4 regions of the Paenibacillus sp. CAA11 genome follow, and region 1 is predicted to be linked to each of the others. Evidence: riboswitches for the same ligand, from Rfam matches in the RefSeq annotation. Region 1 holds a riboswitch; each other region holds the start of a gene.
The links. Region 1 has a riboswitch for thiamine pyrophosphate ahead of DCC85_RS17675 (ECF transporter S component). Riboswitches for the same ligand answer to the same signal wherever they lie in the genome.
Positions count from the first base shown of each region.

Region 1 (7,229 bases):
ACTTTGTATATGTGAAAGATGTTGCAGCCGCCAATGTTGCCGCAGCCTTTCAGGCAGACCAGCAGATTGTTCAGGTAAGCACTGCAGCGCCGACCTCTGTGAACCAGCTTCTGGACCTGCTGAGTCAAATTCACGGCCAGAAGCTCACCCCTGAATATCATGAAGCGAGAGCTGGGGATATTAAGCACAGCTGCCTCTCCAACAGCAGGGCTGACAAACTGCTCGGGTGGAAGCCTAAGTATAATCTTGAGGCCGGCTTGAAGGAGACCTATCAGTATATGATCACTGAAGCTAAATAGGTGTACTTGGAAAAAACGAGGCCGCTCTCCCAAAATGGGAAAGCGGCCTCGTGCCTGTTAATGATACCGGACATCACTCAGGCCGAACCAGGGAAAGGCGGCTGTGAGCAGCACTGCTGCTGCTACCGCCCCGGCTAGCAGCAAAGCAAGCTGAAGATCGGATGCCGAGTACACCGAAGGATAATAGTAGCTGCGGGAGCGTTTATCATCAAATTGCTTGGATTCCATCGCCGTGGCCACCCGGTGCGCTCTTCGGATGCTCTGTGCCAGGAGCGGCACCCCATACAACTTGACCAGGCGCAGATACCCACGCGGCCCTCGCGGCCTTCTGACTCCGCGGATGCGAAGCGCTTCCCTTCTCGTCTTGAATTCTTCCCATACCATCGGCAGCAGACGGATGGAGGCCATGAAACTGTATGCATATTTAGGACGGAGCCTCGCCTTCTGCATCAAAGCATAGAACAGCGAGACAGAAGATGTGGACAGGACAAACAGAAGCCCCTCCGTCCCCAAAGCTACGGACTTGAAACCAAGATGAATGCCTCGATAGAAGCTCTCCTCCGTGATGCGGATCAGCCCCCACTGCCACCACAGCTGGTCTCCCTTACCAAACAGAATCATGGAGACGGCGGAAGATACGAACACAAGCAGAAAGGGCAGCATAATCACAAGAATCTTCCACGGCGGAAGACCGGTTAGCCCGAACAGCAATAACAAGAGCAGCACCGTCTGATAGGCGATAAAATCAAGACTGTATGTAAACAGCGTAATCAGAAACATCGTTATCACCAGGACTAGCTTAACGACCGGATTAGCCCGGTGAAGCGGTGTTTGAAATATAGGGGTTAAGAAAGCACTCATCTAATGCAGCTCCTCTCTATATGCTGCAATTTGCCGTTTAAGAACCCTTCCACGGTCTGTCGTCACCTGCTTCACTACCCGGCCCTGCCTGAGCTCCCAGACCTCTGTCGCCCACAGCCTCGCAATGTGCTCTTCATGCGTCACCATAATAATGATGGTGCCCTGCCTGCGCAGCTTCTCGCAAAGCTCCAATATAGCAATAGTATTGACCGCATCCTGTCCGAACGTCGGTTCATCCAGCAGCAGCACAGGCTTACTCACAACCATTGCGGTAGCTACGCTAAGCCGCCGCTTCTGGCCCATCGACAGCTGATAGGGATGGCGGTGGCCTAGCGAGCTTAGTCCAAAGCGCTCCAGACAGCGCTGGACCAGCAGAGCGCTTTCCGCTGGCGGCATCCCCTTCTCCTGAAGAGAGAAGCCGGTTTCAGCTTCGACGGTCTCGGCAACAAATTGAAATTCAGGATTCTGAAACACAAATCCGAGCTTCTCCATTGTGCGCTCCACTTGGCGCTTGCGCAGTGATCTTCTCCCGCCTTTTTGGCTTTTGCCCGCAGGCTGTCCGTCCAGAGAATAGACCCCTTCCGAAGTCAGCAGTCCCATTAGACTTGATAGCAGGGTGCTCTTCCCCGCTCCGTTGGGTCCCATCACGGCGATGAAATCTCCGGGAGCGGCCTCCGCCTTCTCTACGGCAATGGCTTCCCGGTCTCCGCGGAAGCCGCGGAACTCGGCAAGTTCCAGCCTTGAAGATGGGCCAGGCTGCGATTCCGCCGCAGCTGCTTCCACCGGTGCCGGAGACAACTGCTGCCGTCCCCGGACAGACCGGGCGTAATCCTCCCATACGCCCGGGTACCAAATGCCATATTCCTGCAGTTCCTGCCGGTAACGGGCAAAGATTTCCTCGGGCTTCCCTTGCCCAAGGATCCTTCCCTCCGGGCCCAGAAGGATTACCCGGTCAACGTAGTCCAGCACCTCCTCAATTCGGTGCTCTACAATGACTACGGTTCGGCCCTCCGACGAATGCCGAACCGCTTGCCAGATCTGCTCCCGCCCTATCGGGTCCAGAAGCGCTGAAGGCTCATCCAGCAGCAGCACTTCCGGGTCCATAAGCAGCACAGAGGCAAGCGCGAGACGCTGCTTCATTCCCTGTGACAATGAAGCGATCGGCACATGCCGGTCCGGCAGGCTGAGGCCGACCTTCTCCAGCGCATCATCCATGCACGCAGGCATCTCTTCTCGCGGAATACCGAGGTTCTCCAACACGAAAGCCAGCTCCTCATCTGCATATGGCATGCAGAACTGGGTATCCGGGTCCTGAAATACAAACCCCCATGACTTTGGAATAATGCCTGCTTCCCATTTCATAGGAACTTCAATTACGCCTGGAATGAGTCCGCTAAATACTTGGAGCAGGGTTGATTTGCCGCAGCCGCTCGGCCCAAGCAGAAGCACCTTCTCCCCCGTATATATGCTTAGTGAGAAATCCTTGAATACGAAGCCGGGCTCACCGGCAAACTTTAGCCTCAGGTTCCGCACCTCTGCTGCTACCCATGCAGGACAAGCATTCGTCTTTTCTTCAACGATATGTTCTTGTAAGCTCATTACTTCTCATCCAGCGCCGCATAATCCTGGTCCTGAACAGGCCGAAGCTGGTTCGTTACCCCGGTTGCCTCCACTGCTTTGACCAACGCATATGCCAAATACCCTGCGAGGACAGCAGAGCTTACCATTCGCAGACCGTATTTATAAATTAGCATCCAAGTCTCATAATCCGCATATCCGTACAGCACATCAGGGATTAGGGAACCGATCGCCGCCCCAACGCCTGCCAGAGCTGCAACACCGGCAGAGAACTTCTTATACCGGAAGGCCGCGAAGACCAGCTCCGCTCCAAGTCCTTGAATAAGCCCATATAAGACCAGCTGCAGACCCCACCCGCTCCCGAATAGAATTTCTACATGCGCGGCTGCGAGCTCTGCAATCAGGGCTACCCCCGGCTTGCGAATTAACAAGAAGACAAGCGTTGGCGCCAGGAACCATACACCGTATACCAATTCATCGGCCTGAATGAACAAGGGGTCCAGCAGATTCGAAACCGAGCCCCAGAAGTGGTACACCACCCCAAGAACCAGCGATACAAGCACGGTAACCAGCAAATCGCTTAAGCTTAATCCCTTTCCTTTTCGAGTGTTTACTAAAGCCTCCATACAATCCTCTCCTTTTTCCCTAATCGAATTGAATTGCACGCAAAAAAACCGTCAGGACATGCGCAGACGGGTAACCGAAAAAAAGAGTACGGACGATTCTCTACGCTGGCATTATCCAGTTCAGATTGACGGTCAGCAGCGGATATATGTAGCTGCAATCTCAGCCCGGCTATCATCCCCGGGCACCCGTATCGCTATGCAATTGTCAATAACATACACCAGAAAGATGTGAACAATCAAGGGTATTTTTTCACACTGTAACCTTTGTTATGTTGATTTACCCTCTGTTTTATGTCAATATTAGCGGAAGCGGTTTAGATTAACTACACCTGCCTGCAATGGATTTGAAAGGGGATTTCCCATGGCTAAAAGAATGATGCGGCTCTTTACGGAACTATCCTCCCGAAAGTGGATTGCGGCGATGACAGGCCGTTTCTCCCACTCGAGCCTAAGCCGCCATATCATTCCTATGTTTGCAAAGGCTTATCATATTCCGCTCCATGAAGCGGAAAAGGAACTCAGCGAATATCGGACACTTAATGAATTTTTTACCCGCCGCCTCAAACCCGGCATGCGTCCCATTCATAGCGAGCCCGACATGATGATCAGTCCTGTGGATTCTCTGATTACAGCGATGGGGCCGATTGATGCGGGGACCATTTTGAATGTTAAAGGTCAGAATTATACGATTGCAGAACTGCTGAATCACTCTCCTTATATGGACAAGTATAAGCACGGTTTCTTTTTTGTGCTCTACTTAAGCCCTACCGACTATCACCGGATTCACACTCCGGTAGCAGGGCGTAAGCTGGAAAGCGAGCATATCAAAGGCAAGGTATACCCTGTTAATGATTTCGGTATGACCCATATGAAGTCGGTACTAAGCCGGAACGAGCGGCTGATCACGTATATCTCCCATGAGCTTGGTGAGGTGGCTGTGGTCAAGGTAGGTGCCATGAATGTCAGCAGCATTAAATATGTGGATGAAGCAGCCGGAGAATGGAACCGGGGCGATGATCTCGCTTATTTTGAATTCGGTTCTACGGTGGTGCTGCTGACGCAAACGAGAACCTTCGAGCCTCTTCCGCAGCTGGCCCCCGGAGTCTCTGTCAAGATGGGGCAGCCGCTTGGCCGATTTCATCGGCCCACCAAGGCCTCTACGAAGGAGCCTGGTGTGCAATAAACATTAAGAGTCCTTAAGATCCAGATGCTAACAAGCAAGGAGCTAAGCGGTTGATTCTCGCTTAGCTCCTTGCTCGTTAACGAATAGTATCCTATTTTGTTGGTGAGGGTGTTCCAAAATTAACTTTTGGGGCACCCTCTTCTCTATGATATAAATGAGTTTCAGAGATTCCTCTAAGTATTAAAACCAGTAATCTTCGCTTCTACCTGGGGGCTTTAGCCGGCGCAGGCGATTTCGAAAAATGCTCCAGCCTGGCGAGTAGGAGCTGCGGCTGCGCATCCGTCGTCTGCTCATGATATACTTACACCTCCTTTTCCAGAGTCTAAAAAAGGCTATAACCACTCATTACCCTCTATCGCATCGAACGAATCATATATTAACGAATTTCAGAAGGGCTCTTGCCGGTATACTGCTTAAATTGCCGACTGAAGAAGAAGATATCGCGGTAACCAAGCGCGTCAGCAACCTCCGTTACATTCATGCCCTCATGAAGAAGCAGGTGCCGGGCACGATCAATCCGGCATTTAATAATATAAGATTGTACCGAGGAGCCCGTGATCTCTTTGAACTTAATGGAAAAATAACGTGGTGACAATCCTGCCCGCGTCGCAAGATCCTTGGTTCGATGAGGAAGACCCGGATGCTGCAGCACATAATTGGCCACCTCCTGAATGACCTCAGCCAGCTGGTTCGTAGCTTTCGGTTCGATGAGCTGTTCCTGCCGCTCCTCCCTTAAAAGATAGATCATCAGCTGCTTCAAAATTAAGCGTGCCTCTTCCTCTGCCCCGTATATCTCCTTATTTAGAGACAGACGCACATAGCGGGACAGCAAGTATTCGAAGTCCAGCGCATTTTCCAGCTTCCGGTATGAAGCGGGAAGCTCCGTAACGGGTACATTAACATCAAAATGAATATAGGTAAGCACAAGCGGCTTCTGAGGGTTATGGGTGGCACTTGTAAAATCACCGGGTCTGAATAAGAAGCAGCTTCCCTTGCCGACCTGTGTTGGGCGATCGTTCAATACAACCGTACCTTCCCCGCTCCAAACATAGAAAAGGTCATAGTTCTCTAAAGGTTTTTCCCGCTTTTGCCATTTCCAGCCGGGCTCGCAGACGATTTTGGCGAAAGCCCGTTTTAGCACAAATGAAGACGGCGAAGCGTTCAACATAAGGTCTTCCTCCCTGTACAAATATGCTTGTATTATACTATTTCAAGGCGAAGACAGAAAAGCGTCCTGGATCCGCTTGTTTTGATTCGTGACGTTTCGCTAAACAAGATGCTATAATGTTAGGCAGTAAATTCGGAAGTTATGCTTGAAAATAACCGTGGTTGGAAGGATGGAAGCGAATGAGTTCACTTGCGGAGCAGTTAAATGAGAAATTAAAAGCCAACAGTCCTGATGTTTATGAGATGCTGTCCACACTTGGCCGGGAAATTTATTTCCCGAAAGAAGGGATATTGAGCCAATCGGCAGAGGCATCCAGCCATGCCAAGAAATACAACGCAACCATCGGAATTGCTACCGAGAATGGCGGTCCGATGCACTTGTCTGTGATTCAGGATACCTTGTCGGCCTATCAGCCCAAGGATTTGTATCCCTATGCTCCTCCTGCAGGAAAACCTGAGCTTCGCAGCCTATGGCGCGAGAAAATGCTGAAGGAGAACCCTTCGCTTCAGGGCAAAGCAACGAGTCAGCCTATTGTCACCAATGCGCTAACCCACGGGCTGAGCATCGTAGCCGATCTGTTCGTTGATGAAGGAGATGCCGTTATTTATCCGGACAAGAATTGGGAGAATTACGAGCTTACATTCGGAATTCGCCGTCATGCCGAGATTATTAATTACCCTCTGTTCACCGAGGAAATGACCTTTAACAGTGAGGGGCTCAGACAAGCCCTGCTGTCCCGTAAATCTCAAGGCAAGGCCATCGTCGTTCTGAATTTCCCTAACAACCCTACAGGCTATACACCGGGCGTCAAGGAAGGCGAAGAGATTGTAGCGGCCATTCACGAGGCTGCAGAAGCCGGAATTCGAGTAGTTGTCGTAACGGATGATGCTTATTTTGGATTGTTCTTTGAGGATTCTCTCCATGAATCGCTGTTCGGCAAACTCGCCAATCTTCATCCACGTATTCTGCCTATCAAAATAGACGGGGCGACTAAAGAAGAGTACGTCTGGGGATTCCGCGTAGGCTTCCTAACCTATGCGCTGGACGATGCGGAGGCGCTTGCTGCTCTGGAGCAAAAGACGCTCGGCATTATCCGCGCCACCATCTCAAGCGGCGCTCATCCTTCTCAGACCTTCGTGCTTGAAGCGCTCAAATCTCCGCAATTCGAAGCCCAGAAGGAAGAGAAATATGCGGTGATGAAAGGCAGAGCCAACAAAGTTAAAGCCCTACTCGACAGCGGAAAATATAGCGGAGTCTGGGAATACTACCCGTTCAATTCCGGCTACTTCATGTGCTTGAAGCTGAAGACGGTCAAGGCTGAAGCCTTGCGCCAGCATCTTCTTCATGAGTATGGAGTCGGCACCATCGCTCTAGGCGATCATGACCTGCGCATAGCCTTCTCCTGCATTGCAGAAGAGAATCTCGAAGAATTGTACGACCTGATTTATCAAGGTGTTCTAGATCTTCAGAAAGCCTAATTCTGAGCTTATGCATCATACTCTAGACGCCGAATT
Region 1 covers NZ_CP028922.1:3,781,134-3,788,362, forward strand. The annotation lists gene DCC85_RS17660 (NAD-dependent epimerase/dehydratase family protein) at 1-299, shown strand, start outside; gene DCC85_RS17665 (energy-coupling factor transporter transmembrane component T family protein) at 357-1,160, opposite strand; gene DCC85_RS17670 (ABC transporter ATP-binding protein) at 1,161-2,759, opposite strand; gene DCC85_RS17675 (ECF transporter S component) at 2,759-3,364, opposite strand; TPP riboswitch at 3,445-3,564, opposite strand; gene asd (archaetidylserine decarboxylase) at 3,726-4,547, shown strand; gene DCC85_RS17685 (helix-turn-helix domain-containing protein) at 4,924-5,715, opposite strand; gene DCC85_RS17690 (aminotransferase class I/II-fold pyridoxal phosphate-dependent enzyme) at 5,895-7,193, shown strand.

Region 2 (7,229 bases), 1.7 Mb from region 1:
AACAAAGAAATTGCCGGCAAGCTGTTCTTGAGCGAGGGCACGGTGAAGAACTATATCACCGAAATTCTAAGTAAGCTGGAAGTCCGGGATCGGACACAGATCGCCATTTTATACTGGAAAGAACATCATAAGCAGCAAGGAAACGCCCTATAGATCAAGACTTATTGACGACAAAAACAAAGAACCGCCGCTTCCCCTAGGCAAAGCTGGGAAAATCGGCGGTTCTTTGTTCATTATACGGTTTACGCACCGGCCTTAAGGCTGAATGGATACGCCCTTCTTGAGCGACTTCATATCCGTATTGTTATTGACCAGAAGGGGAAGCATTTTGCTCCCTTTCTCCATTGCTGAAGAGCAGAGCGGACAGACCGGACTGTAGTCAAACGCAAAGTTATCCCTCATCCAGCCATTGCAGCTTTCACTTGTGCAGGACCAAATGGGCGTAAGCTCCTCGGGTACTTCTTCAGACGTTTTTTTACGGTAGTTCATGGTTTCCCTCCTAGATCAGAATAAAAAGAAAACTGCCCTTAACAATCAAGTTAAGGGCAGGATCCACCAGTGGTTATTACAGTTTTACAACGTTGTCAGCTTGTGGTCCACGGTTGCCTTCAACAATGTTAAATTGAACGCGTTGGCCTTCGTCCAAAGTCTTGAAGCCTTCGCCAGTGATTGCGCTGAAATGCACGAATACGTCTGCTCCGCCTTCAACTTCGATGAAGCCAAAGCCTTTCTCTGCGTTAAACCATTTAACTGTTCCTGTTTCCATGTGGGGTTGCCTCCCTAAAATAAATTAACATGTTCCTTTTCAATTTATCGCAGACACTCAGACCGCTTCAGCAAAGCGGGCACCGTACATCTAGCTCAATAAAAAATTCACACATTGAAAAAAGTTCCATCCTCGAATTCAAAGTGACACTCTTTTCAATACGTGAATATCGCTTACGATCGATCAGTTATTCTTATTATAAACCGCTTTCCAGGAAAAAGCAAATGCAGCAGATCAAATTGGGCGGAAAGGCCTTTTAGGTGCCCGGCTTCCCGTATGTCTTATGTCCCGCCAAGCCCTCGTCAAGGGCTCCGGTAATCATAAAGGTTCAGGGTTTCACCAATCAGAGGTAGCCCGGATGCCATTCTCCAGGCTACCTCGTAGATGTTTTAAGCTGTCCAAACCTCATTCTCTCCGCCTTCATTCAGCACTTCAATCCGGCTAGGGGTAATCTTGAGAACCACATAATCGGGATCATTGGGGCCATCCAGCCAGCGGCTGAATTCGTCCCGCCACACGCTCTTCTTCAATTCTTCGTTGTCACTAATCTTGGCGGTGCCTTCAATTTCTAGAACATCCCCGGTTCCCCCCTTCTCGTATCCAAGCAGCAGGAAGACGTTAGAGTTCTGTTCCAACTCTTGTACCTTATGCGTCTTTTTATCGGTAGCCATATAAATCTCCAGGCCGTCATGATACAGCGCCATATATCGTACCTTTGGTTTGCCGCCTTCCACCGTAGCAAACGCAGCGAACTTATTCTCCTCTAAAGCGCGGCCGATCTTGCTCTCCAGCGTGTTAGCCATGGGGCTTGCACTCCTTTTTCTGTAAAGTCATTTTCAATAGTAGTGTACCCTTATTCCAAAATATGAATCCTCAAGCAGCCAAAGGATCCTCATACTTCCTGCTGGACATCTTCGTCAGCCGGAGGCTATAATGGCAATAGCAATACCCGCAAATTTCATACAGGGGAGCTGGAACTTGGCCGGCTGAGAGTGTGTCCTTAGACACTGACCCTTATACCTGATCTGGATAATGCCAGCGTAGGAAAGTTAGATTCGTATGAATGTCTATTTACATGTTCATCGAGTGCGCGAGGCGTCCCGTCGGGGGCGTCTTTTTTTATGCGGTCATTACCCAGCGGGAATTATTGTAATTAAGGAGAGAGACCGTATCATGAAGAGAAGAAGTAAAGTATCTCTGCTGCTGTTATGCAGTGCGGTGCTGCTGTTTGCCGCAGCAGGCTGCGGCTCGAACAACGCAGCGACTGGCAACAAGAACTCAGAGAGCAGCACGACCGCACAAGGGGACAAATCCCAAAGCCTACGTGAGGTCAAATTCGTACTGGACTGGACGCCAAATACGAACCATACCGGGATTTATGTGGCCCAGGATCAAGGCTACTATGCGGAAGAAGGACTGAAGGTAGACATTATTCAGCCAAGCGATGCCGGTGCTGACACCATGATCGCTTCCGGCACAGTTCCATTCGGCATCAGCTACCAGGAAGGCGTGACCCAAGCGCGAACCCAAGGTGTGCCTCTAGTCTCGATCGCTGCTGTCATTCAGCATAATACCTCCGGCTTTGCCGCTCCGGTTGACCGGAACATCAAATCGCCTAAAGATTTTGAAGGCAAGAGCTACGGCGGCTGGGGTTCCCCTGTTGAAGAAGCCGTCATGAAATCCATCATGGACCTGCAGGGAGCAGATGTAAGCAAGGTGAAGAAAATCAACATCGGGGATGCGGATTATTTCACTGCGGTCAAGCGGGATATCGACTTCGCTTGGATTTACTACGCCTGGACAGGCATTGAAGCCCAGCTGCGCGGCGAGCCACTGAACATGCTCTATGTTAAAGATTATTCCAAGCAGTTGGACTACTATACTCCGGTCATCGCCACCAACGAGAAGACCATCCAGGAGGACCCGGAGCTGGTGAAGGCGTTCATGCGAGCCACTGCCAAGGGCTACCAATATGCGATCGACCATCCCGACGAGGCAGCTAAGATTCTGGTTAAGGCCGTACCTGACCTGGATGAGAAGCTGGTCACCGCCAGCCAGAAATGGCTGAGCCCCCGCTATCAGGACGACGCTCCGCGCTGGGGAGAGCAGAAGGAATCCGTATGGAAGGGCTATGCCGACTGGATGTATGAACGAAAGCTGCTAGACAAGCCGCTTGATGCTGCCAAAGCCTACACCAACGATTTTCTGCCAGCTAAATAGATTGAACTAAGATTTACATTGATCTTTCTATATATAACGGCCTAATACGGCCCTATAACATTCATATCTTTAGCTCATTCTATAAATAAAGCTATTATTATGTGAAAAGCGAGGTTGTTACCATGGCTAACACACTGCTTAGTATTCAGATTATTCCTAAGACGCCGGGCGGCGAGGACGTCATTCCTTACGTTGACCGGGCCATCGAGGTGATTCAGGCCTCCGGCGTCAAGCACCAGGTCAATGCGCTGGAGACCACTATGGAGGGCGAGCTGACCGAGCTCCTGGACATCGTCCGCCAAATGAACGAGGCTGTTGTCGAATTCGGAAGTCACAGCATTATCTCCCAGATCAAGATCCTGTACACGCCGGACGGCGCAAGCATGGATAAGCTGACGGAGAAATATCGCCCGTGAAGAAGAGTCAAATATGGACAAGCGTGTGGCCGCCCCTCGTGGCGGTCCTCTTGTTTTTGGCCGCTTGGGAGCTGGCGGTCGATGTCTTTCACGTAGACAAATGGATCCTGCCAAGCCCTGCGGATATCGGGCGGGAAGCTGCGGCCGGAGCGGCCGGACTGTGGGATCATACGAAGGCCACTCTGCAGCTGACGCTGATCGGGTTTGCTGTTGGCGTTCTAACCGGACTGATAGTTGCCTTCCTGCTGCACCGGCTTCCTCTTGTCAAATCAGCCCTCTATCCGCTGCTTATCTTGAGCCAGAACGTGCCTACAATTGCGCTCGGCCCTCTGCTGATGATCTGGTTCGGCTTCGGCATTCTTCCTAAAATTATACTGATTACGCTGGTGTGCTTCTTCCCCGTTGCGGTAGCGACGATGGACGGCCTGAACAGAACGGATCCCTTGATGCGCAACTATATGGAGATGGCTGGCGCTGAGAAGGGACAAATCTTCCGCAAGCTGGAATTTCCTTATGCCATTCCTTCCATGCTGTCGGGCATAAAGATCTCTGCGACATACAGTGTCATGGGCGCAGTTATTGCGGAATGGCTGGGCGCTGAGAAGGGCATCGGCTATTACATGAAAATGCAGAAGTCCTCATTTCGGACTGACCGTGTATTCATTGCCATTCTCATCATTGTCGTCATCAGCCTGGCGATGTTCGTCTTGATCGCCCTGCTGGAGCGCTGGCTGAGCCGCTATAAGCCGGAACGGAAATAAGGAGGCTTCCCTCATATGAATATGAATATGAACTTGAACTTTAACTTGAACAAGCCTAAGGACAGCCTGTCAGACAACCGCTCTGCTTCGCAGCAGCCGGTACTGGAAATTCGGGAGCTGCGCAAGAGCTATTCGAATGGGCGCCACAAGGTTGAAGTATTAGACAACCTCTCCTTCAACGTTGCTTCCGGCGAATTCGTCTCGATCGTTGGCCCTTCCGGCTGCGGCAAGAGCACGCTGTTCCATATCATCGGCGGGCTGACCAAGCCGGATGAAGGCGGAAGCGTGCTGCTTGAGGGCCGCGACATTACCGGACAGCGCGGCCATATCGCCTATGTGCCCCAGCAGCCGGCGCTCTTCCCTTGGCGGACGACGCTGGACAACGTCATCCTTGCCCAGGAGATCGCCGGGACGCCAGCCAAGGCGGCGCGCGAAGAGGCGCGCGAATGGCTGGACAAGGCGGGCCTGGGCAGCTTCGCGGACGCCTACCCGCACATGCTGTCCGGCGGAATGCAGCAGCGGGCTGCCTTCCTGCGCGGGCTGCTCAGCCCGCAGGAGGTCATGTGCCTCGATGAACCGTTCAGCGCACTGGATGCGCTGACCCGAGGCGACATGCAGCACTGGCTGCTGGACCTGTGGGAGAAGCACCGCCGGACGGTGCTGTTCATCACGCACAGCATTGAGGAAGCACTGCTGCTCTCTGACCGGATCATTCTGCTCTCCGGGCGTCCCGCCTCTATCCTGCGCACCATTCAGGTGCCTTTCCCAAGGCCCCGCCGCGAGGAAATCACCGAAGATGCTGAATTCCTACGCCTCCGCCGGGAGATGACCGGCCTTCTGCGGGAAGAGCAGCGCAGGATGCAGCCGCCCGGCAGCGCTCGTTCCAAGTAGCTGGACTCAAGATACACCAAACATACCAAACGCACCAGACTTGCAATCACACCAGACACGCCAGGCGTAACAAGCATACCAGGCATACCAAAGCCAAGATCAAAGCCGTGCCGATGACTCCTCCCTAACCCCTGCCGTTACTCACCGGCAGGGGTTATTTTGGGCTGTCCTGAAATTTTGCAACCTTAAATAAAATTTGCGCCCTTTCAAAGAGGCCATCTGCTGGGATAAGATAGAAACGGTTATTGAAGCGCTTACATTAATAACATGGAGGCTAGTCTTATGAATGTCCAAACACAGTCCCCGCATGACCTTCCCTTACGCCCTCCTCCGGGCCGGGAAGAGAGACGCCGATCATGGCTGATGAAGCTCCGCAAACAGCGATACCTTCAGGTAATGGCACTGCTCGGCATCGTCTGGATGGCAGTCTTCTGCTATGTTCCCATGTACGGCATTATTATCGCGTTCAAGGAATATACGATCACCCACTCTATCGCCGATGCCCCCTGGGTTGGGCTAGAGCACTTCCGGGCCTTCTTCGAGGATGAGGAGCTGGGCAACGTGATTCGCAACACCCTTGGCATCAGCTTGATCAAGCTTGTCATCGGGTTCCCGCTGCCGATCCTGTTCGCGCTGTTCCTGAATGAGCTTCGTGCAATGAGGTTTAAGAAGGCGGTTCAGACCATTTCTTACCTCCCCCACTTCCTATCTTGGGTTATCCTTGGCGGCATTTTGACGACCTGGCTGGCCGAGACCGGACTTATTAACAATGTCCTGCTCAGCCTCCATCTCATTAAGGAGCCCATCAGCTTTCTGGCCGAGCCAAGTTATTTCTGGTCCATTGTAGTGACCTCGGACATCTGGAAGGAGCTGGGCTGGTCGGCGATCATCTACCTGGCAGCTATGGCAGGCGTCTCCCCGGATCTTTACGAGGCAGCAACCATTGACGGAGCCGGACGGTTTCAAAAAATGCGTTACATTACGCTCCCCTGCATTAGAGGCACGATAGCCATTCTGTTTATTTTGGCGGTCAGCGGTATTCTGAACTCTAACTTTGACCAAATTCTGGTGCTACGCAACTCCCTCAATGAGAGCGCCAGCAATGTCATCGATATCTATGTCTATCAAACCGGTCTCTTAAGCAGCCGTTATTCTTATTCCACCGCGGTGGGGCTGATTAAGTCGATCATTGCGCTTATTCTGCTGCTGTTTGCCAACAGCGTGACGAAGCGCTTGAACAATACTTCCCTATTCTAAGCCAAAGGTGGTTAACCCGATGTTGAATCGCAATCGTAAAACGACAGGGGAATCGGTGTTTGACGCCTTCAATGTAGTGCTCATGCTGCTCGTCTGCTTCGCCACCCTTTATCCGATCTGGTATGTACTGGTCAATTCGCTTAATGATGGCCAGGACGCCATGCGCGGAGGAATCTACTGGTGGCCAAGAATCCTTAGCCTTGACAGCTATAGAGCCGTATTTGAGAGCAGCGGCATCATGACCGCCATGGGGGTTACGGTTGCCAAGACCGTCCTTGGCACACTGATTCATGTCTTTTTCACGGCAATGGTGGCTTACGCTTTTTCAAGGAAACAGCTGATCGGCAGGAAGATCTACATGTTCATCGGAACCATCACCATGTTCTTTGGCGGCGGTTTGATCCCTTATTTCCTGGTCATTCGCGACCTCCATCTACTGGACAACTTCCTGGTGTACATCATTCCCGCCATGTTCAGCTTTTTCGACCTGATTATCTTCGTTTCATTCTTTCGCGAGATTCCCTCCGGACTGGAGGAGGCCGCGGAAATAGATGGCGCAAACGATCTGGGTATCTTCCTGCGCATCATCATTCCAGTCTCTATGCCAGTTGTAGCTACTATCGCCTTGTTCCACGGGGTGTACCAGTGGAACGACTATTTTACCGGAATGATATTTATCAATGAAATGGATCTTCAACCTATTCAGACTTATCTCTACAGGGTGGTCGCCGAGTCCAGCTCCAACCAGATGGCTGCCAGTATGCCGGGAGGCATCAACAAGAATGTAACGTCTCAATCCATCAAGCTGGCCACGATGGTCGTCACGACCCTGCCGATCGTGCTGGTTTATCCCTTCCTGCAAAAATACTTTGTGAAGGGCATGCTGATCGGGTCCATCAAGGGCTGATATCCTTGACT
Region 2 covers NZ_CP028922.1:552,247-559,475, reverse strand. The annotation lists gene DCC85_RS02460 (response regulator) at 1-153, shown strand, start outside; gene DCC85_RS02455 (cold-shock protein) at 256-489, opposite strand; gene DCC85_RS02450 (cold-shock protein) at 566-766, opposite strand; gene DCC85_RS02445 (pyridoxamine 5'-phosphate oxidase family protein) at 1,156-1,569, opposite strand; TPP riboswitch at 1,721-1,831, shown strand; gene DCC85_RS02440 (ABC transporter substrate-binding protein) at 1,940-2,986, shown strand; gene DCC85_RS02435 (thiamine-binding protein) at 3,109-3,402, shown strand; gene DCC85_RS02430 (ABC transporter permease) at 3,399-4,163, shown strand; gene DCC85_RS02425 (ABC transporter ATP-binding protein) at 4,185-5,054, shown strand; gene DCC85_RS02420 (ABC transporter permease) at 5,322-6,311, shown strand; gene DCC85_RS02415 (carbohydrate ABC transporter permease) at 6,331-7,218, shown strand.
Region 2: linked by a shared signal. The riboswitch ahead of DCC85_RS02440 (ABC transporter substrate-binding protein) and the one ahead of DCC85_RS17675 (ECF transporter S component) in region 1 are both predicted to bind thiamine pyrophosphate.

Region 3 (7,229 bases), 1.2 Mb from region 1:
CCACATGTACGGTTCACGATAGAGGATTTTCGTATGTGTCCCTGCTTCCCATCACTGCCGAAGTAACGGGAATTACACTAAGTGGCTTTATGTATCCACTGGACAAAGCAACCCTGAAAATGGGGCAATCTCGTGGAATCAGCAACAAACTTCTCGGCGAAGAAGGCACTGTTCAGATTGAGAGCGGTCTGCTGCTCGTCATTCAAAGCAAGGATTAATAATTACATTTATGTAACCAATCCTGCGTCAAGCCCGACCTCAGATTCAGTCCTAAACCCTTGTTATGACAAGGATTTAGGACTTTTTATTTGTTCAGAATTCTGGAGATTTTCTTAATTTTTTGTAAACTTTAATCGTTTTTTAATAATCAGGCCCAAACCTATGTGGGCCGTAAGTTTGCTGCAGCTGTGGAAAAATATAGGCCTTATCAAACCTGTTATACTTCAGTCATCCGAACACAAAACATTTTGGAGGTATAACAACAATGACAATGCAACGCAGATATATCCAAAAGGTAATGGCAGTAGGACTGGCAACTACAATTGCTTTCACAGCATTCGCCGCAGTCGGCCAACAAACCGTTCATGCACAAACAACAGCGCAGAGCACCAGCGTGTCCAAAGGACAGCAAATCATCAACTATGGCAAGAAGTTCTTAGGTAGACCTTATAAATTTGGTGCATCTACATCAACCACTAAAAATTTTGATTGCTCCTCTTTTACAAAATACGTCTTTAAGCATTATGGAATTACCCTTCCACGTACTTCCGCTCAGCAATCTAAAGTAGGTAAATTTGTATCTAAAGCCAGCCTGCGCGTAGGGGATCTAGTGTTCTTCTCCAGCGGCAGCCGCGCGAACGGCCATAACGTTACACATGTAGCTATCTATGCCGGAAACGGTAAGATCTTGCACACTTATGGTAAGCCGGGCGTTACGATCTCCAATTTGAACAGCGGCAACTGGAAGAGAACTTATTTAAGTGCACGCCGCGTTCTTTAAATCATATTCCTAAGCACTCAAATGAGGCCTTATCCAATTGGATAGGGCCTCTCTTATTAGGCAACAGTCACTCAAGTAAATATCCTGTTCCCCGAACCGTGTGGATCAGTTTACGTGAACGTCCCCGATCTATTTTCCCCCGCAAATGTCTGATATAGACGTCCACTACGTTCGTCTCCACATTAAACTCATAACCCCATACTTCCTGAAGCAGCACTTCTCGTGAGCAAACCCGGTGAACTCGATGAACGAGGAATACTAGCAGCTCATATTCCTTAGGCGTCAATTTGATTAGCTCTTCCCCGCGATAGACCTTGCGGTCATGTAGCCTTATACGCAAATCCTCATAGGCTAAGACAGACAATTCATCCAGCTGCATCCTGCGAAACAAGCTGTGTAAATGACGCAGCCTGACCGCCAACTCTTCTACAGGTGCCCCTTTTCCCAAATAATCATCTGCTCCGGCCTCAAACGCTCTAGTCAGACTAGTTGTTGATGGACACCGTTCAACGACAATGACCGGAATTAGTATGTCATTAGCTTCTCTTCTAAACTGTGCAAGCCACCGTAGTCTAATATCTTGATCGCAGTCTATCGCCAGAAGCAGGGCTATCGGCTTAGATTCCCTCAGCTGTTCCTGTACTTGTTCAGTTTGGTCTACAGTTAATACAGCCAATCCTTGTTCAGCCAGCTTTCGGGATATGATATAGGCGTATGTCGGGTCGGTATCCTTGATAAACAGAATATAATCCTCCAAGTTGAGCAGCCACCTCTTACCCAAATTCACGGTGCTTCTGCTTATTCTGCAACAGGAGGAATGACTTCATACCTCTAGCCGAAATAACGTGTATACAGAGTCTTAGCCTCCGCGATATTCTTCGTTCCATGAACTAACGCGCGTCCATCCTTAAATAGCACCATTCTGTGACCTCCAATGGAATAAGCGAGCAAGAAGGGATTGCGCTCGACCTTGCCTTCGCATAAGGCTTCAAGTTTTTGGGCAGCCTGAGACAAATCAATCTCCCGCCGGAACGGCGGCCTGATCTGAACCGTATCCCTGCCGCAGAGAACTTCACTTCGGGTTCGATTCTCTGCAGACAAATAAGGAAATACCGCGTTTGGCCCGCAGGAAGGACAATCCTCTTGCTTGGCATTCTCAACCTTAATTGAAGTTTGTTCATTCCTCCACAGATCGAAGGACAGAAGGGTTCCACGCAGAGCAGCTTGCTGGCCGGTTAGCAGCTTAAAGGCTTCTGTTGTCTGATGGGCAACCACCGTGTGAACAGCCATAGGAATAATCCCCGCCGTATCGCAGGTATCCCCTCCGAAAGGAACGGAACGCAAGAGGCAGTTAAGACAAGGTGTATCACCCGGAAGAACGGTAAAAGTCATACCATAGCTCCCTACACAGCCGCCATAAATCCAAGGAATCTGCCACTTTTGAGAAATATCATTGATTACTAATCTAGTCTCAAAATTGTCTGTAGCATCCATAATCAGGTCCACTTCCTTGACCAAAAGCTCAAGTTCCTCTGCCGTAACATCCATTACCCTCGCGTCTACCTCGACTTTAGAATTGATGGCAGATAGTCTTTGCTTAGCTGCGATCGCTTTCGGTAGTCTCTCCTTCGCATCCGCTTCAGAGAATAGCTGCTGACGCTGCAGATTACTCCATTCAACATAATCTCTGTCTGCGATCGTGAGCCTTCCTACGCCTCCTCGGGCCAGTGTTTCCGCAATTGCTGTTCCCAGTGCGCCCGCTCCAATAATAAGCACGTGGGATTGCAGCAGCTTTGCCTGGCCTTTGGTGCCGATCGGAGCGAATCGGATCTGTCTGGAGTAGCGCTCCACCTCTTCCTCAGGAACCTGAAGTTTTTTATCATCTGTCTGTTCTACATTTACGTCGCTTTCTTGCATGAACTATTTCCTCCCTGCCGTACTATAACCCGTTACTCCAAACATTCTATCATAGCCTTTGCAGATAATTATTTTTATTTTTATCCGCCTCCGACAAAATGAATAATTTCTATGCGGTCCCCGTCCTGCAGCTGCTCCTTTGCCTGCTGCTCAATAGGCACAATCTGATGATTGACCTCCACGACAACCGAGTTCATATGCAGCCCAATATATGTGAGCAGCTCCTTTATAGTCCTTGTTTTCCCAGAACAGGTAACGAGCTGTCCATTAATAGTTAATTTCATAGCCAAGCTGTTCCTCCTTCGTTCAAGTTAGCCAAGGAGGGGTTCTTGAATAACAAGCAAACAAAGAACCGCCTCCATAAGGAAGCGGCTCTATTCTCGATATGGCTGCGTTCAGCAAGTCTTCACAGTGACTGTACTAAAAATCACCGTATTGTTCCGCTGATCATATTAATATACGCCGCAAAGGCCGTATGTCCATATCGAATACCCACTTCCCTACGCTGGCATAATCCAGATCAGGTTGTAAGGGTCCGGCAGATTCATCCCCCGTCTCAGCCGCCTAATTCGCAGCTCCCCTAGTGAATAATTCAATTGTGTAACTGGAGTGATTTAGTTATGTGTTGACCAAGCTTCAACATCCCATACCTTGGTTACCCAGTCTTCATAGAAATCAGGTTCGTGTGATACAAGCAGCACAGTACCTTTGAATTCCTTAAGTGCCCGCTTTAGCTCTTCCTTGGCGGCAACATCCAGGTGATTCGTAGGTTCGTCAAATAGAATCCAGTTTGTCTCACGCATCATCAGCTTGCATAAACGTACCTTCGCCTGCTCGCCACCGCTTAGTGCACTGAGCTGACGGGTAATATGCTCGTTCTTAAGACCGCAGCGGGCCAAGTGAGCACGAACCTCATGCTGATTCAGATGCGGGAATTCGTTCCATACGTCATCGATTGGAGTTAAATTCCCGGGACGCACTTCTTGCTCGAAGTAAGCAGGATACAGGAAATCGCCGGTGTATGTTTTGCCGCTAACTGGTGGGATTTTCCCTAAAATGGTCTTTAGCAGTGTTGATTTTCCCACACCATTACAGCCAACAATAGCTATCTTCTCGCCGCGTTCAATAGTCATACTCATCTTCGGCAGCAGGGCATGGGAATAACCGATCTCAAAATCAATTCCTTCGAAAACCGTCTTGCCGCTGGCGCGAGATTCTTTGAAGCCGAATACAGGCTTAGCTGCTTCCTCCGGCTTATCGATTCGCTCCAGACGGTCCAGCTGTTTCTCCCGGCTCTTAGCTCGGCCGGATGTTGAATATCTGGCCTTATTGCGCTGAATAAAATCTTCCTGTTTCTTAATATACTCCCGCTGCTTCTCATAAGCATCAATATGCTGATTCTTATTGATATCAGCCATCTCAAGAAATTTCTCATAGTTGGCCGAATACCGGGTCAATTTAGCAAATTCTAAATGGTAAATGACCGAAACAACCTTGTTCATAAACTCTGTATCGTGAGAGATCAGAATGAAGGCATAAGGATATTCTTGAAGGTAATTCGTCAACCATTGAATATGCTCGACGTCCAGGTAGTTGGTTGGCTCATCAAGGAGAAGAACATTCGGCTTCTCCAGCAGAAGCTTGGCAAGCAGTACCTTTGTCCGCTGACCACCGCTCAGGGCGGACACGTCTCGATCTAAGCCGATAGCCGATAGCCCGAGACCATTTGCCATTTCCTCCACCTTAACATCGATAAGATAGAAATCTCCCAGCTCCAGCTGTTCCTGAATATCGCCCATCTGTACAAGAAGCTCTTCCAGCTCTTCCGGTGTGGCGTCACTCATTTTCTCTGTAATGGTCATCATCTCTTGCTCCAATTCCAGCAGAGGAAGAAAAGCGTCTTTCAGGACATCGCGAATCGTCTTGCCTGGCGTCAATTTTGTATGCTGATCCAGGTAACCATAACGTACCTTAGGCGTCCACTCTACCTTTCCGCTGTCCTTCAGCAGCTGTCCGGTGAGTATATTCATTAAGGTCGATTTTCCCACCCCATTCGCACCGACCAAGCCTACATGCTCGCCTGCCAGTAAACGAAAGGATACATTCTTAAATAATGTGCGGTCTCCAAAATTATGAGACAAATTATCTACAGTCAATAAACTCATTGTAATGAAACGGCTCCTATCACTATGATAATGAATGCCTTATCAGCCTCTATTTACGGCATTCCCTCTTATATTAACACAAGGAGCCATACTTCCGAAATATCGTGTTCATCCCTTAGCGAAATTAAAGCTATTTAGTCAGACAAGGAGCCTCAAAATATCCTCTCACCGCTGCTTCACGCTCATTCGTAAAAACTTCCTCAAGCTTATAGCTACCCTTACAAGACTCACGATAATAATATTTAATACCGCTGCTTAGATCGACACCTCCATAAATAACCTTCCGTTTGATCAGCCGTCCTCCCCCAAAGCTATAATTGTTATAATATTGCTCTCCCACCGGAATACCCTGCAGGAATACAAGTATTCCAACGTCTGCTAAGGTATTGTCCCAATCCTCATCAGGAATTGTTGGCAATGTGAACGTATATTTGAGTCCTGTCTGTCTAGCGTATGTATTGTGCTTATTAATAACCCCTGCCAGATCATCTTCTATGCAGCGGACAATTGTAGTCCTGCGAATATCATCAAAGCGGGCCTCCTGTTTAAGAATAGTGATATCCTGAGAAGCAGCCAGTTCTGCCCGCCTGCCGCGAGACCATTGTCTTCTCTGCGAGTCTAAAACCTCTACTTGATCATCTAATGTGAGTCGGATTGCCTTTCCCTGCTCATCTATTAATGTGTAGGGCTTCTTCTCAGACCATAGATGCTGGATTTGCGGTTCGCCATTCTTACTTAATGTCTCCTGGGAAGAATAAATGTAGTATCCATCATAATCAATGACCAGAACCGCAGGGATATATTGCAACAGCGCTTGTTGTGCTAAGGGATCGTCCACCACTCCGAAGTTAACATATAGCGTATTCAACAAGGCACTTAAAGCCCTCTCCTTGTTAGCTCTAAAATAACGCTCCGAGTCGTAGCCGGCTTCATACTTCTGCAGCTCGTTCTCATTCAGCCTGGTCGCTCCATCCTGAGCAGCAGTCCTAATTACGGCATTATACCTTTGTTCAATCAAATAACCCGCCCTTTGCTGAGCAGCATGTAGATCTTCGGCCCAGAACAAGCCACTGAAGACCATCACAAAAATCATCGCCCAATTAGTAATCTTCATTAAGCACCATGCCTCCATAAATGAGCGGGGATGCTAACATAGCCTGGCTCTCTCCGTACAGCAGCCGCTCAAGCGGCCCGGACGACAATTCTCCTGAAGATTTAATCTGAACAGAAAAATAATCTCCGCTCTCAAGATAGTATCTTCTATCTCCGAAATTCGTTCCTGTCCCCTGCTGTCCATACATACTTTCTAAGATATCATCCGTATAAAAAGCCTCATCTACAACATTATATTGATTCAGAAATGTAGTGGGATCTGCTGTATCTGCATACTCAGGTTGATACACCTTATGACGGTGCTCCATTTTCAGCTCATATCCATGAAGTGACAGCCCTAACTGGCGGTTGAATTCCTCATACATCCCCTGAGTGATATAACCCTTGGTTCGGACAGAGTCCACAAAGCGCTGCTGATCACGATATACGGACATTAGCGATAAGTCATCCTGCATCTTGGCGGTCTGCATCGTAGGATAGAAATATAGCAAGAGAACAGCAAGCAGGGCGGCCGTTATTTTGGACAAAGCGTTTGTCAGTTGAACCCCTCCTACTCTCTTGTAAATTCTATCCGGGTTATGTTCCCTCGGTCGTTACGCTCATAACTGGCTCTATACTTTCCCGCAAGGTCAATCCATGGAACGGTAGATGCGATTATTTTATCCTCAGGCGCCTCCACAGCCTTTTCCAGCTTATGTCCATCCACCTCGATTTCCAAACTCTGTTCATAATGATCTCTCCATAAGTAGAAAATTTGAGTACCCAAGTAGATTTCAATGTCTGTAGTTAATGCAGTACTCTGGGTATTAATTATTCCTTTCTGATTCTGCTTGCTGACCTCTATACTTTGAAGTCCCTTCTTCGCTAAATCCAGTCCCTGTAAAGCATAGACAGCAGCTCCCACCCATAACGCTAACGATGCAGCGATCCAAAGCATCTGTTTGACATGCCCGCTCATAGTTATCCTATCAACGCACCGTTGTTTGCGTGAAAATTAAGCCGCGCACAACATTTGAGCTGTCCTTGATGACATT
Region 3 covers NZ_CP028922.1:2,578,822-2,586,050, forward strand. The annotation lists gene DCC85_RS11880 (thiamine diphosphokinase) at 1-218, shown strand, start outside; gene DCC85_RS11885 (C40 family peptidase) at 485-1,000, shown strand; gene DCC85_RS11890 (response regulator transcription factor) at 1,068-1,757, opposite strand; gene DCC85_RS11895 (MoeB/ThiF family adenylyltransferase) at 1,832-2,917, opposite strand; gene thiS (sulfur carrier protein ThiS) at 2,998-3,201, opposite strand; TPP riboswitch at 3,398-3,509, opposite strand; gene DCC85_RS11905 (ABC-F family ATP-binding cassette domain-containing protein) at 3,532-5,082, opposite strand; gene DCC85_RS11910 (hypothetical protein) at 5,213-6,196, opposite strand; gene DCC85_RS11915 (hypothetical protein) at 6,183-6,722, opposite strand; gene DCC85_RS11920 (hypothetical protein) at 6,746-7,153, opposite strand; gene DCC85_RS11925 (ABC transporter permease) at 7,164-7,229, opposite strand, start outside.
Region 3: linked by a shared signal. The riboswitch ahead of thiS (sulfur carrier protein ThiS) and the one ahead of DCC85_RS17675 (ECF transporter S component) in region 1 are both predicted to bind thiamine pyrophosphate.

Region 4 (7,229 bases), 2.1 Mb from region 1:
TTTGGCAATCATGACCGGGTCAACGACCACGTTCTTCCAGCCAAAGGCTCGGATCTGCTCGGCCGCTGCCGCAATGATATCAGCGCTGAACAGCATGCCGGTCTTCAGGGCGCCGACCGTAAAGTCTGAGCCCACGGCCTCGATCTGCTCGGCCGTCGCTTCCGGCGGCAGCGGATAGACCCCGGATACGCCCATGGTATTCTGCACCGTGATGGCGGTAATCGCAGACATGCCGAACACCCCAAGCTCCTGAAATGTCTTCAGATCCGCCTGAATGCCGGCCCCCCCGCCGCTGTCTGAGCCGGCGATTGTCAGCGCTGTGGGAATGGTGTGATTGCTCATGCCTGCTGGCCTCCGGCTCGCTCGGCCTGAAGCTCTCTGATCGCCGTATGCCCCTTCAGGGAATGCGGATGCAGCTTCGCCAGCTCATCGAGAAAAGCGATCTGGAAGCTGCCCGGCCCTTGGGCAGAGGTTCGTTCTGCTGCGCGGGATGCCGCTGCCCCGTAGAAGGCCAGGCCGGCCGTACCGGCTAGCAGCAGGTTCTTCTCAACCGCTGCGAACGCTCCCAGCACGGATGTCAGCAGGCAACCGGTTCCGGTCACCTGGGTGAGCAGCGCATCCCCGCCGCTGATGATCCGGCACCCCTGCCCATCCGAGATGGCATCCTCGCGGCCGGTAATCGCGACGACAGCCTCCAGCTTACGCGCGGCCCGGATCGCAAGCTCCGCATTCTCATCGGCTCCACTTATGCCGGCGTCAACGCCCTTGATCTCCCGGGCTTCACCAAGGAGATGCGCGACCTCTGCTGCATTCCCGCGAACCAGGCTCACCTTCACTTCACGCAGAATACGAAGCGCCGATTCCGTCCGGAAGGCAGTCGCGCCCGCGCCAACCGGGTCCAGCAGGACAGGCACTCCGTGAGCATTCGCGGACAGCCCTGCAAGGATCATGGCATCCACCTGCTCTGTGGATAGGGTCCCGAGGTTAAGGACCAGGGCTCCAGCTACCTTGGCCATATCCGCCACCTCTTCTGGAGCATACGCCATAACCGGCGAAGCTCCGAGCGCATACAGGCCATTGGCGGTGAAATTGGTGACCACTACGTTCGTCATATTATGAATCAGCGGCTTGGCCCTCTGGATTTTAGTAATAAGACCCGAAATATGGTGTTCTAACATGGGACTAACCTCACTTTTCTCTTGGATTGATTTTTCAATAGGAGAGTTCAGACTTACAGTGCCGCAGCCTCTAACTGAACCGGCCATTCCTCAAGCTTGTAAGCCATATCCCAGAACAAATACTCCAGCTGACAGCTGAGCATGAAATGCTCGGTCATTCTCGCTCGTTCCAGCTCTGTTGTTGTTTCCGCCCATGCATCTACACGTTCCCGGAACTGATCTGTGACGGTCATGGACTGACCGCCATAGAAGTGAATCCACTCATAGAATGGGTGGGACTCTGAAGGACGAACCTCTTCCAGAAGCCTCTGGCCAATCTCCAGATACGTCCATGGACAAGGCAACAATACGGCCATAATCTCTCCCAGACTCCCTTCATATGCCGCCGTAAGCATATGACGAATATAATGATGTGCGGACGGAGCCAGCGGATATCCCTGCAGCTCCTCATAGGTCACCCCGGCAGCCTGGCAAAAGTTCTGATGCGGATGAATCTCACTGTGCAGAATGAACGAGATTTGCTCATTAAATACAGCGATATCCTTCCGACTTGTGCTTTTGGATATGGCCAGTCCATAGATGCGCATGTAGGCGTTTAAGTATTCAAAGTCCTGCTTGACATAGTGAATCAGCTGTTCCCTCTGCAATTTCCCCTCTGCAATTCCCCTTACAAAGGGATGGTTAAAGATCGCCTCGAAAATGCCGTCCGCCTGTCTGCGGAGCGATGCGGTAAAGCTCATGTTCTCCACCTCCGAATAATAGCCTTGCAGGAAGCACTCTAAAGACCCGCACGCACAGCTTAAACGGAACGCAAAAAAGCCGCTCCAGGGAACTGGAGCGGCTGCTATGGGGCAAGGTTCTGTACTTCACTAGTCACTAATGAAAGTACAAGGGGCAATATATAACGAGCCGGCTCCACTTTCCTACGCTAGTACGAACTAGATCAGGTTCAAAGGGTCCAAGATATGCTCTTGTCTCAGCCGCTGACGGCTCCCCTAGTGGACTTCCTATGTAATTTTGGAAATTCATTATTTCACTACAACTGTACCTATCCCAGCCTAAGAAGTCAAATTAAAATTTGCAGAGCTTGAATCGGCCTGTTGATTGCAAACGGATAGAGCTGCTTGAACATCTCAGGGCATTTCATCCATAAATGTATCCATACCCAAGGCTTCTTCATCCGCTACACTCTGAATGTCCTCCGAGCTGATCCGGATAACCTCATAGCCGTCCTGTTGCTGCTTCTTCAGTGCCCGTTCAAGGATGAACTTGGGGCTGCCTTCCCCGGCGTCTTCATCATAGACGAGCAGAATGCCATCGGTCTTGCGCAGCAGCAGCTCGTCGCGGGCGGTGAACTGCCAGGGGCCTGCATAAGGCTGCTTGCTAACCGGCGCATAGTAGTCCACGCCTCTCAGGAGTTCGCGGAAATATTCCTGCTTGTCCTCCTTCCAGTTCTCCTCCTGGGACTGGAAGGCTGTCAGTATAGAACACTTCAGGTGCGGATATGTGCTCTTGAGCTGTATAGCCACCTCTACAGCCCATAAATCCACCCCGTATTGTCCTGGCGTAATGATCCATTCCAAGCCTTCTTCCACCAGCGGGACCAGCTTATTCTCAAGAGCCTTCATAATATACGGAATGCCTTGATGCTTCTGATTAAAGATATTCAGTTCATGGGCGCGATAACCGGTTACGAGCAAATTCTTCATAGTTCCCATCCTTGCTGTTTCTTAAATCGGCGCTTGCCAGCATAAAAGAGTCCTTCCGAAAGCTGCATTCTTCGGAAGGACTTTTAGGATTCATTCCTTGTATATCATTATACCACTTCTCTAGCCGACCTTCTGGTACATATGCTGCAGATAACGCCAGCGTGTAATGAAATAATACACAACCTGCACTGCGATGAAGAATGCATACAGCGAGAGCGCATGCCCGAGCATGCTGTAATCGATCAGCTGCTGGAGAGCCATAAAAGCTACCGCACTGTGAACTACAGCCAGCACAATCGGCAGGAAGAACATCAGAACGAGCTGCCTGGTGACAACCTTCCTCAGCTCCTTCCGGCTGAGTCCAATCTTGGAGATCATGCGGTACTGCTGCTCATCCCGGGACAGATCGGCATACAGCCTGGAATAGGTAAAGCTGGCCGCAAAGGTGAAGAACACGATACCCACAAGCCCGCTGACAATCAGAATAATGCCGTTAGACTGCTTGGAATTGGCCCAGTTCAGCACCAAAGATTCCAACGGATACTCAGGCATCTCTTTATTAATGGACGCGCTCAGCTTCTCGGCAGCATCACGAGTTTGCTTCCAATCCTCAACATTGTAGAGTACCGTCTTGGCTATCGAAACATAATCTCCCGCCGCTTTAAGGCTTTCGTACAAGCGGTCCGAGATCACAATCATATCTTTATTGCCTCCCGGAACCACTCTCTCGGTCCCCGGGCCTATTAAATGAACTTCATATTTTTTATTCATAAAAATAAGCTCGATCTCGGCTGGCTTAGCATCTTCGCTCTCTTTCCGGAATTCATTCCGCTGTTCGACAGTGCCAGGAGTGCGGAAGCCATCTTCTCCCTCTTTCAAAGTGGCCGGGCCATAACCGAGCAGACCAGTCATCGCATTGTATTCACTCAGCTTGATAAGCTCTGTTCCCTGATCTGTGAATAAAGGGATAAAAGCTGCCTTTTGGTAAGAAATGTTACTTTGCTTAAGCGCGGTCTCGATTTCACTTAAATGCTTCTCTTCTTCCCCATTTTCCGTATTCGAATGATAAGTGAACGCATACGGATTAACCATCTCCGACAGTCCGGGATCTGAGACAGCCAGCATCGTGCCGATTCCCGTAAAGGAGGAAGCCACGATGATCGTCACCATGAAGAACATAACAGCATTGTCCTTCATCCGGTAAGTCAGCTCCGAGAAGGTCAGCAGATTTATTCTCCGGAAGAACAAAGACCTCTTCGTCTTCAGCCTGCGGATGAAATATACACTCAGCTGCGTATAGAGGAAGTAAGTCCCCAAAATGGTGAAGAAGACCCCTGCGAGCAGCAGCGGGAAGAAGGCGAACAGCCGCAGAATCGTGAACGCAAATACACAAGCATAACCGCCGCCAATGAAGAGGACAGCCAGCAAGGATAGCAGAATGGAAGCCTTCGGCTCAGGCTTTGGCGCATCTTCTGCTTTGATCAGGTCGATCAGATTTCCTTTTCCCAGCAGCAGGGAGCTGAGTATAGAAATAAACAGGAATAGAATGAGGAAGGCGGCTCCCGTCAGCAGCAAGGGCTTCAGCGGGAAATAGAAGGGAAGCCCGTGATTGATCGCCAGCACCGTTCCGCAAAAGAGTAGAATCAGCTTGGAGAAGATGATGCCTACACCCATCCCCATAATGATGGCCGCCAAGCCAATCAGCAAATTCTCTGTAAAGACCAGGCGGTTGAGCTGCTTGCGCGACATGCCCAGCAGCATGAATATACCGAACTCCTTCTTCCGCAGCTTCAGGAAGGAGCCAACAGAATACAGCAGGAACAGAAATGAGAAGATTAGAATCACAACTTCAGAGATAATCATCCCATAAGTCGCCAAGGCGCTAAGGGTCTCACTGCTGGAGGCTAAGCGCCCCTGCAGATTAGGATGGAACTGCAAAAGAGCATAGACAAAGAAGATCATCACTGAGAACGCGCTGCTGAAGAAGTGGGCCAAATAAGTCCGCTTATTGCGGAAAATGTTATTAAACGCGAACTGGCGAAATGTCATGCCCCGAACCTCCCATCAAAGATAGCACGTTGATAATCTTCTGATAGAAGGCGGCCCGGTTATCGCCGAAATGAATTTCGTTATACAGCTGACCGTCCTTGATGAAGATCACACGCGAGCAGTAGCTCGCTGCTACGGGATCATGGGTAACCAGCAGCATCGTTGCTTCATCCTCGCGGTTGCGCTGTTCCAGAATCTCCATCACATCGCGTGCAGCTTTGGAATCCAGGTTCCCTGTCGGCTCATCCGCCAGCACCAGCTTCGGCCCGTGAATCAGCGCGCGGGCAATGGCTGTCCGCTGAGCTTGCCCTCCGGATATTTCGTAGGTACGCTTATCCAGGATCGAGGTGATTCCAAGCTTCTGTGCGAGGACATCAACGCGGCGATCCATCTCTCTGAGCGGTGTCCCGTCAAGGGTGAGCGGCAGCAGGATATTTTCCTTTACGGTCAACGTATTGAGCAAATTGAAGGACTGGAAGACAAAGCCGAGCTCACGCCTCCGGAACATCGCCAGCTTATCCGGCTTCAGTTCGAACGGATTCTCCCCCGCGATCCGAATCTCTCCAGAGGTTGGCCGGTCGATCGTTGACACTAGGTTAAGCAAGGTTGTCTTACCGCTGCCCGAGGGGCCCATAACCCCGACAAATTCCCCTTTTTCAATAGATAGATTGATCCCCGAGAGGGCCTCGTAGGACACCATCCCTTTATATATTTTACTTAGCTGCGTAACATTCAAAATTTCCATGGTCTATCTCGCCTCCTACTTGAGTAGTCCCAAGGAGCCTCAATACTTATAGCCCCTCGTCTCTATGTCTCTAGTGTATAGCAAGATTTCACTAGCTCCTATTCATTCACCTTTCACTTACCTGACAACAATGTCATGTTCCCGGCTGCAGATGATACGCACCAGCGTTCCTTCGCCTACTGCGGATTCCAATTCAATCCGATGTCCGAGCTTGGTCAGCACCTCTTTAGCCAGATAAAGTCCCATCCCCGTGGATTCCTTGAAGAAGCGTCCATTCTCACCGGTATAAAAGGGCCGGAACACCCGCTGCAAATCCGCCTTCGGGATGCCTGCTCCGCGATCCAGCACCTCCAGAATGATTGATTTATCCAGTGCACAGGCTCTGATCGTTACCTTCTCCCCGCTGCCGGATGAGTATTTGATCGCATTAGAGAGGACCTGCAGCAGCACAAAGCGCAGCCACTTGGCATCAGATTGCACCGAAAGGTCCGGTTCGATCAGGATCTCGGGATAGACATGATTCCGGATAAAGAAACGCTTGAGCTCATGAACCGCCTCACCCGCCACATCACGCAGCAGAACCGGCTCCACACTGAAGTCCTGCTCGAAAGCATCAAGCCTTGCCGCATACAGAACCATCTCCAGCCCCCTGCGGATTTGATCCGCCTCCTCTGTGATGCTTCGGAAGCGGGGGTCGTCCTCATCCTCATCATGGGCCGTCATCTCAATGACAGAGAGCGGTGTCTTCATCTGATGGACCCACTGGTTCATAAAGGTTAGATGCTCCTTCTGCTTGAGCTCGTAGGACTGCAGCAGGGCGTGATAATGCCCGTACTGGGCATCCATCAGATCATCAAGTGCCCTAGAAAGCGGCGCATTCTCGGGGCTCGGGACAAATTCCTTCATCGACTCCATCCGGCGGGATAGACGATAGTAGAAGATGCGGTGGGTGGTATAACGAAAGGTCAAGTAGCCCGCATAGAAGAACAATCCCAGCAGAACAGCATATAGGGCGGTCAGCCAATGGTCATAGCCGTCATACCAGAATACCAACACGACGACCAGCAGCTCTGCCAGTGTCCAGAGGGTCAGTGCGAGATGCTCCCGTAGAAACAGCTTCATGGCCTGCTCCCGTCCTTCCAGGTGACAAGCAGCCGGTAGCCTGAACCGCGCACCGTCTCCAGCGCCTGCTCAATCCCAAGCTCGGCCAGCCTCTTGCGAGCCCGGGTGACATTGACACTGAGCGTGTTGTCATCCACAAAAGCGTCGTCCCACAGCTTCTCCAGAATCGTCTCCCGGCTGACAACACGCGGGCTGCGGCGTAGCAGCGTCTCCAGAAGAATAGTCTCCTTCTTGCTAAGCGGTACCCTCTGCTCTCCGAGCTCAAGCTCCATGCTCTCCAGATATAACGTGAGCCCGCCCAGCACTACCTTCCGCTCTTCTGACTTCGCGGCGTAATCGCCGTATACGCGGCGGAGCTGGCTGCGGACTTTGGCCATTACAATTTCATGTTCAAAAGGCTTGGGGATATAATCATCGGCTCCGTTC
Region 4 covers NZ_CP028922.1:965,629-972,857, reverse strand. The annotation lists gene thiD (bifunctional hydroxymethylpyrimidine kinase/phosphomethylpyrimidine kinase) at 1-342, opposite strand, end outside; gene thiM (hydroxyethylthiazole kinase) at 339-1,178, opposite strand; gene tenA (thiaminase II) at 1,232-1,918, opposite strand; TPP riboswitch at 2,082-2,185, opposite strand; gene DCC85_RS04375 (SLOG family protein) at 2,312-2,887, opposite strand; gene DCC85_RS04370 (ABC transporter permease) at 3,008-4,936, opposite strand; gene DCC85_RS04365 (ABC transporter ATP-binding protein) at 4,911-5,681, opposite strand; gene DCC85_RS04360 (sensor histidine kinase) at 5,799-6,803, opposite strand; gene DCC85_RS04355 (response regulator transcription factor) at 6,800-7,229, opposite strand, start outside.
Region 4: linked by a shared signal. The riboswitch ahead of tenA (thiaminase II) and the one ahead of DCC85_RS17675 (ECF transporter S component) in region 1 are both predicted to bind thiamine pyrophosphate.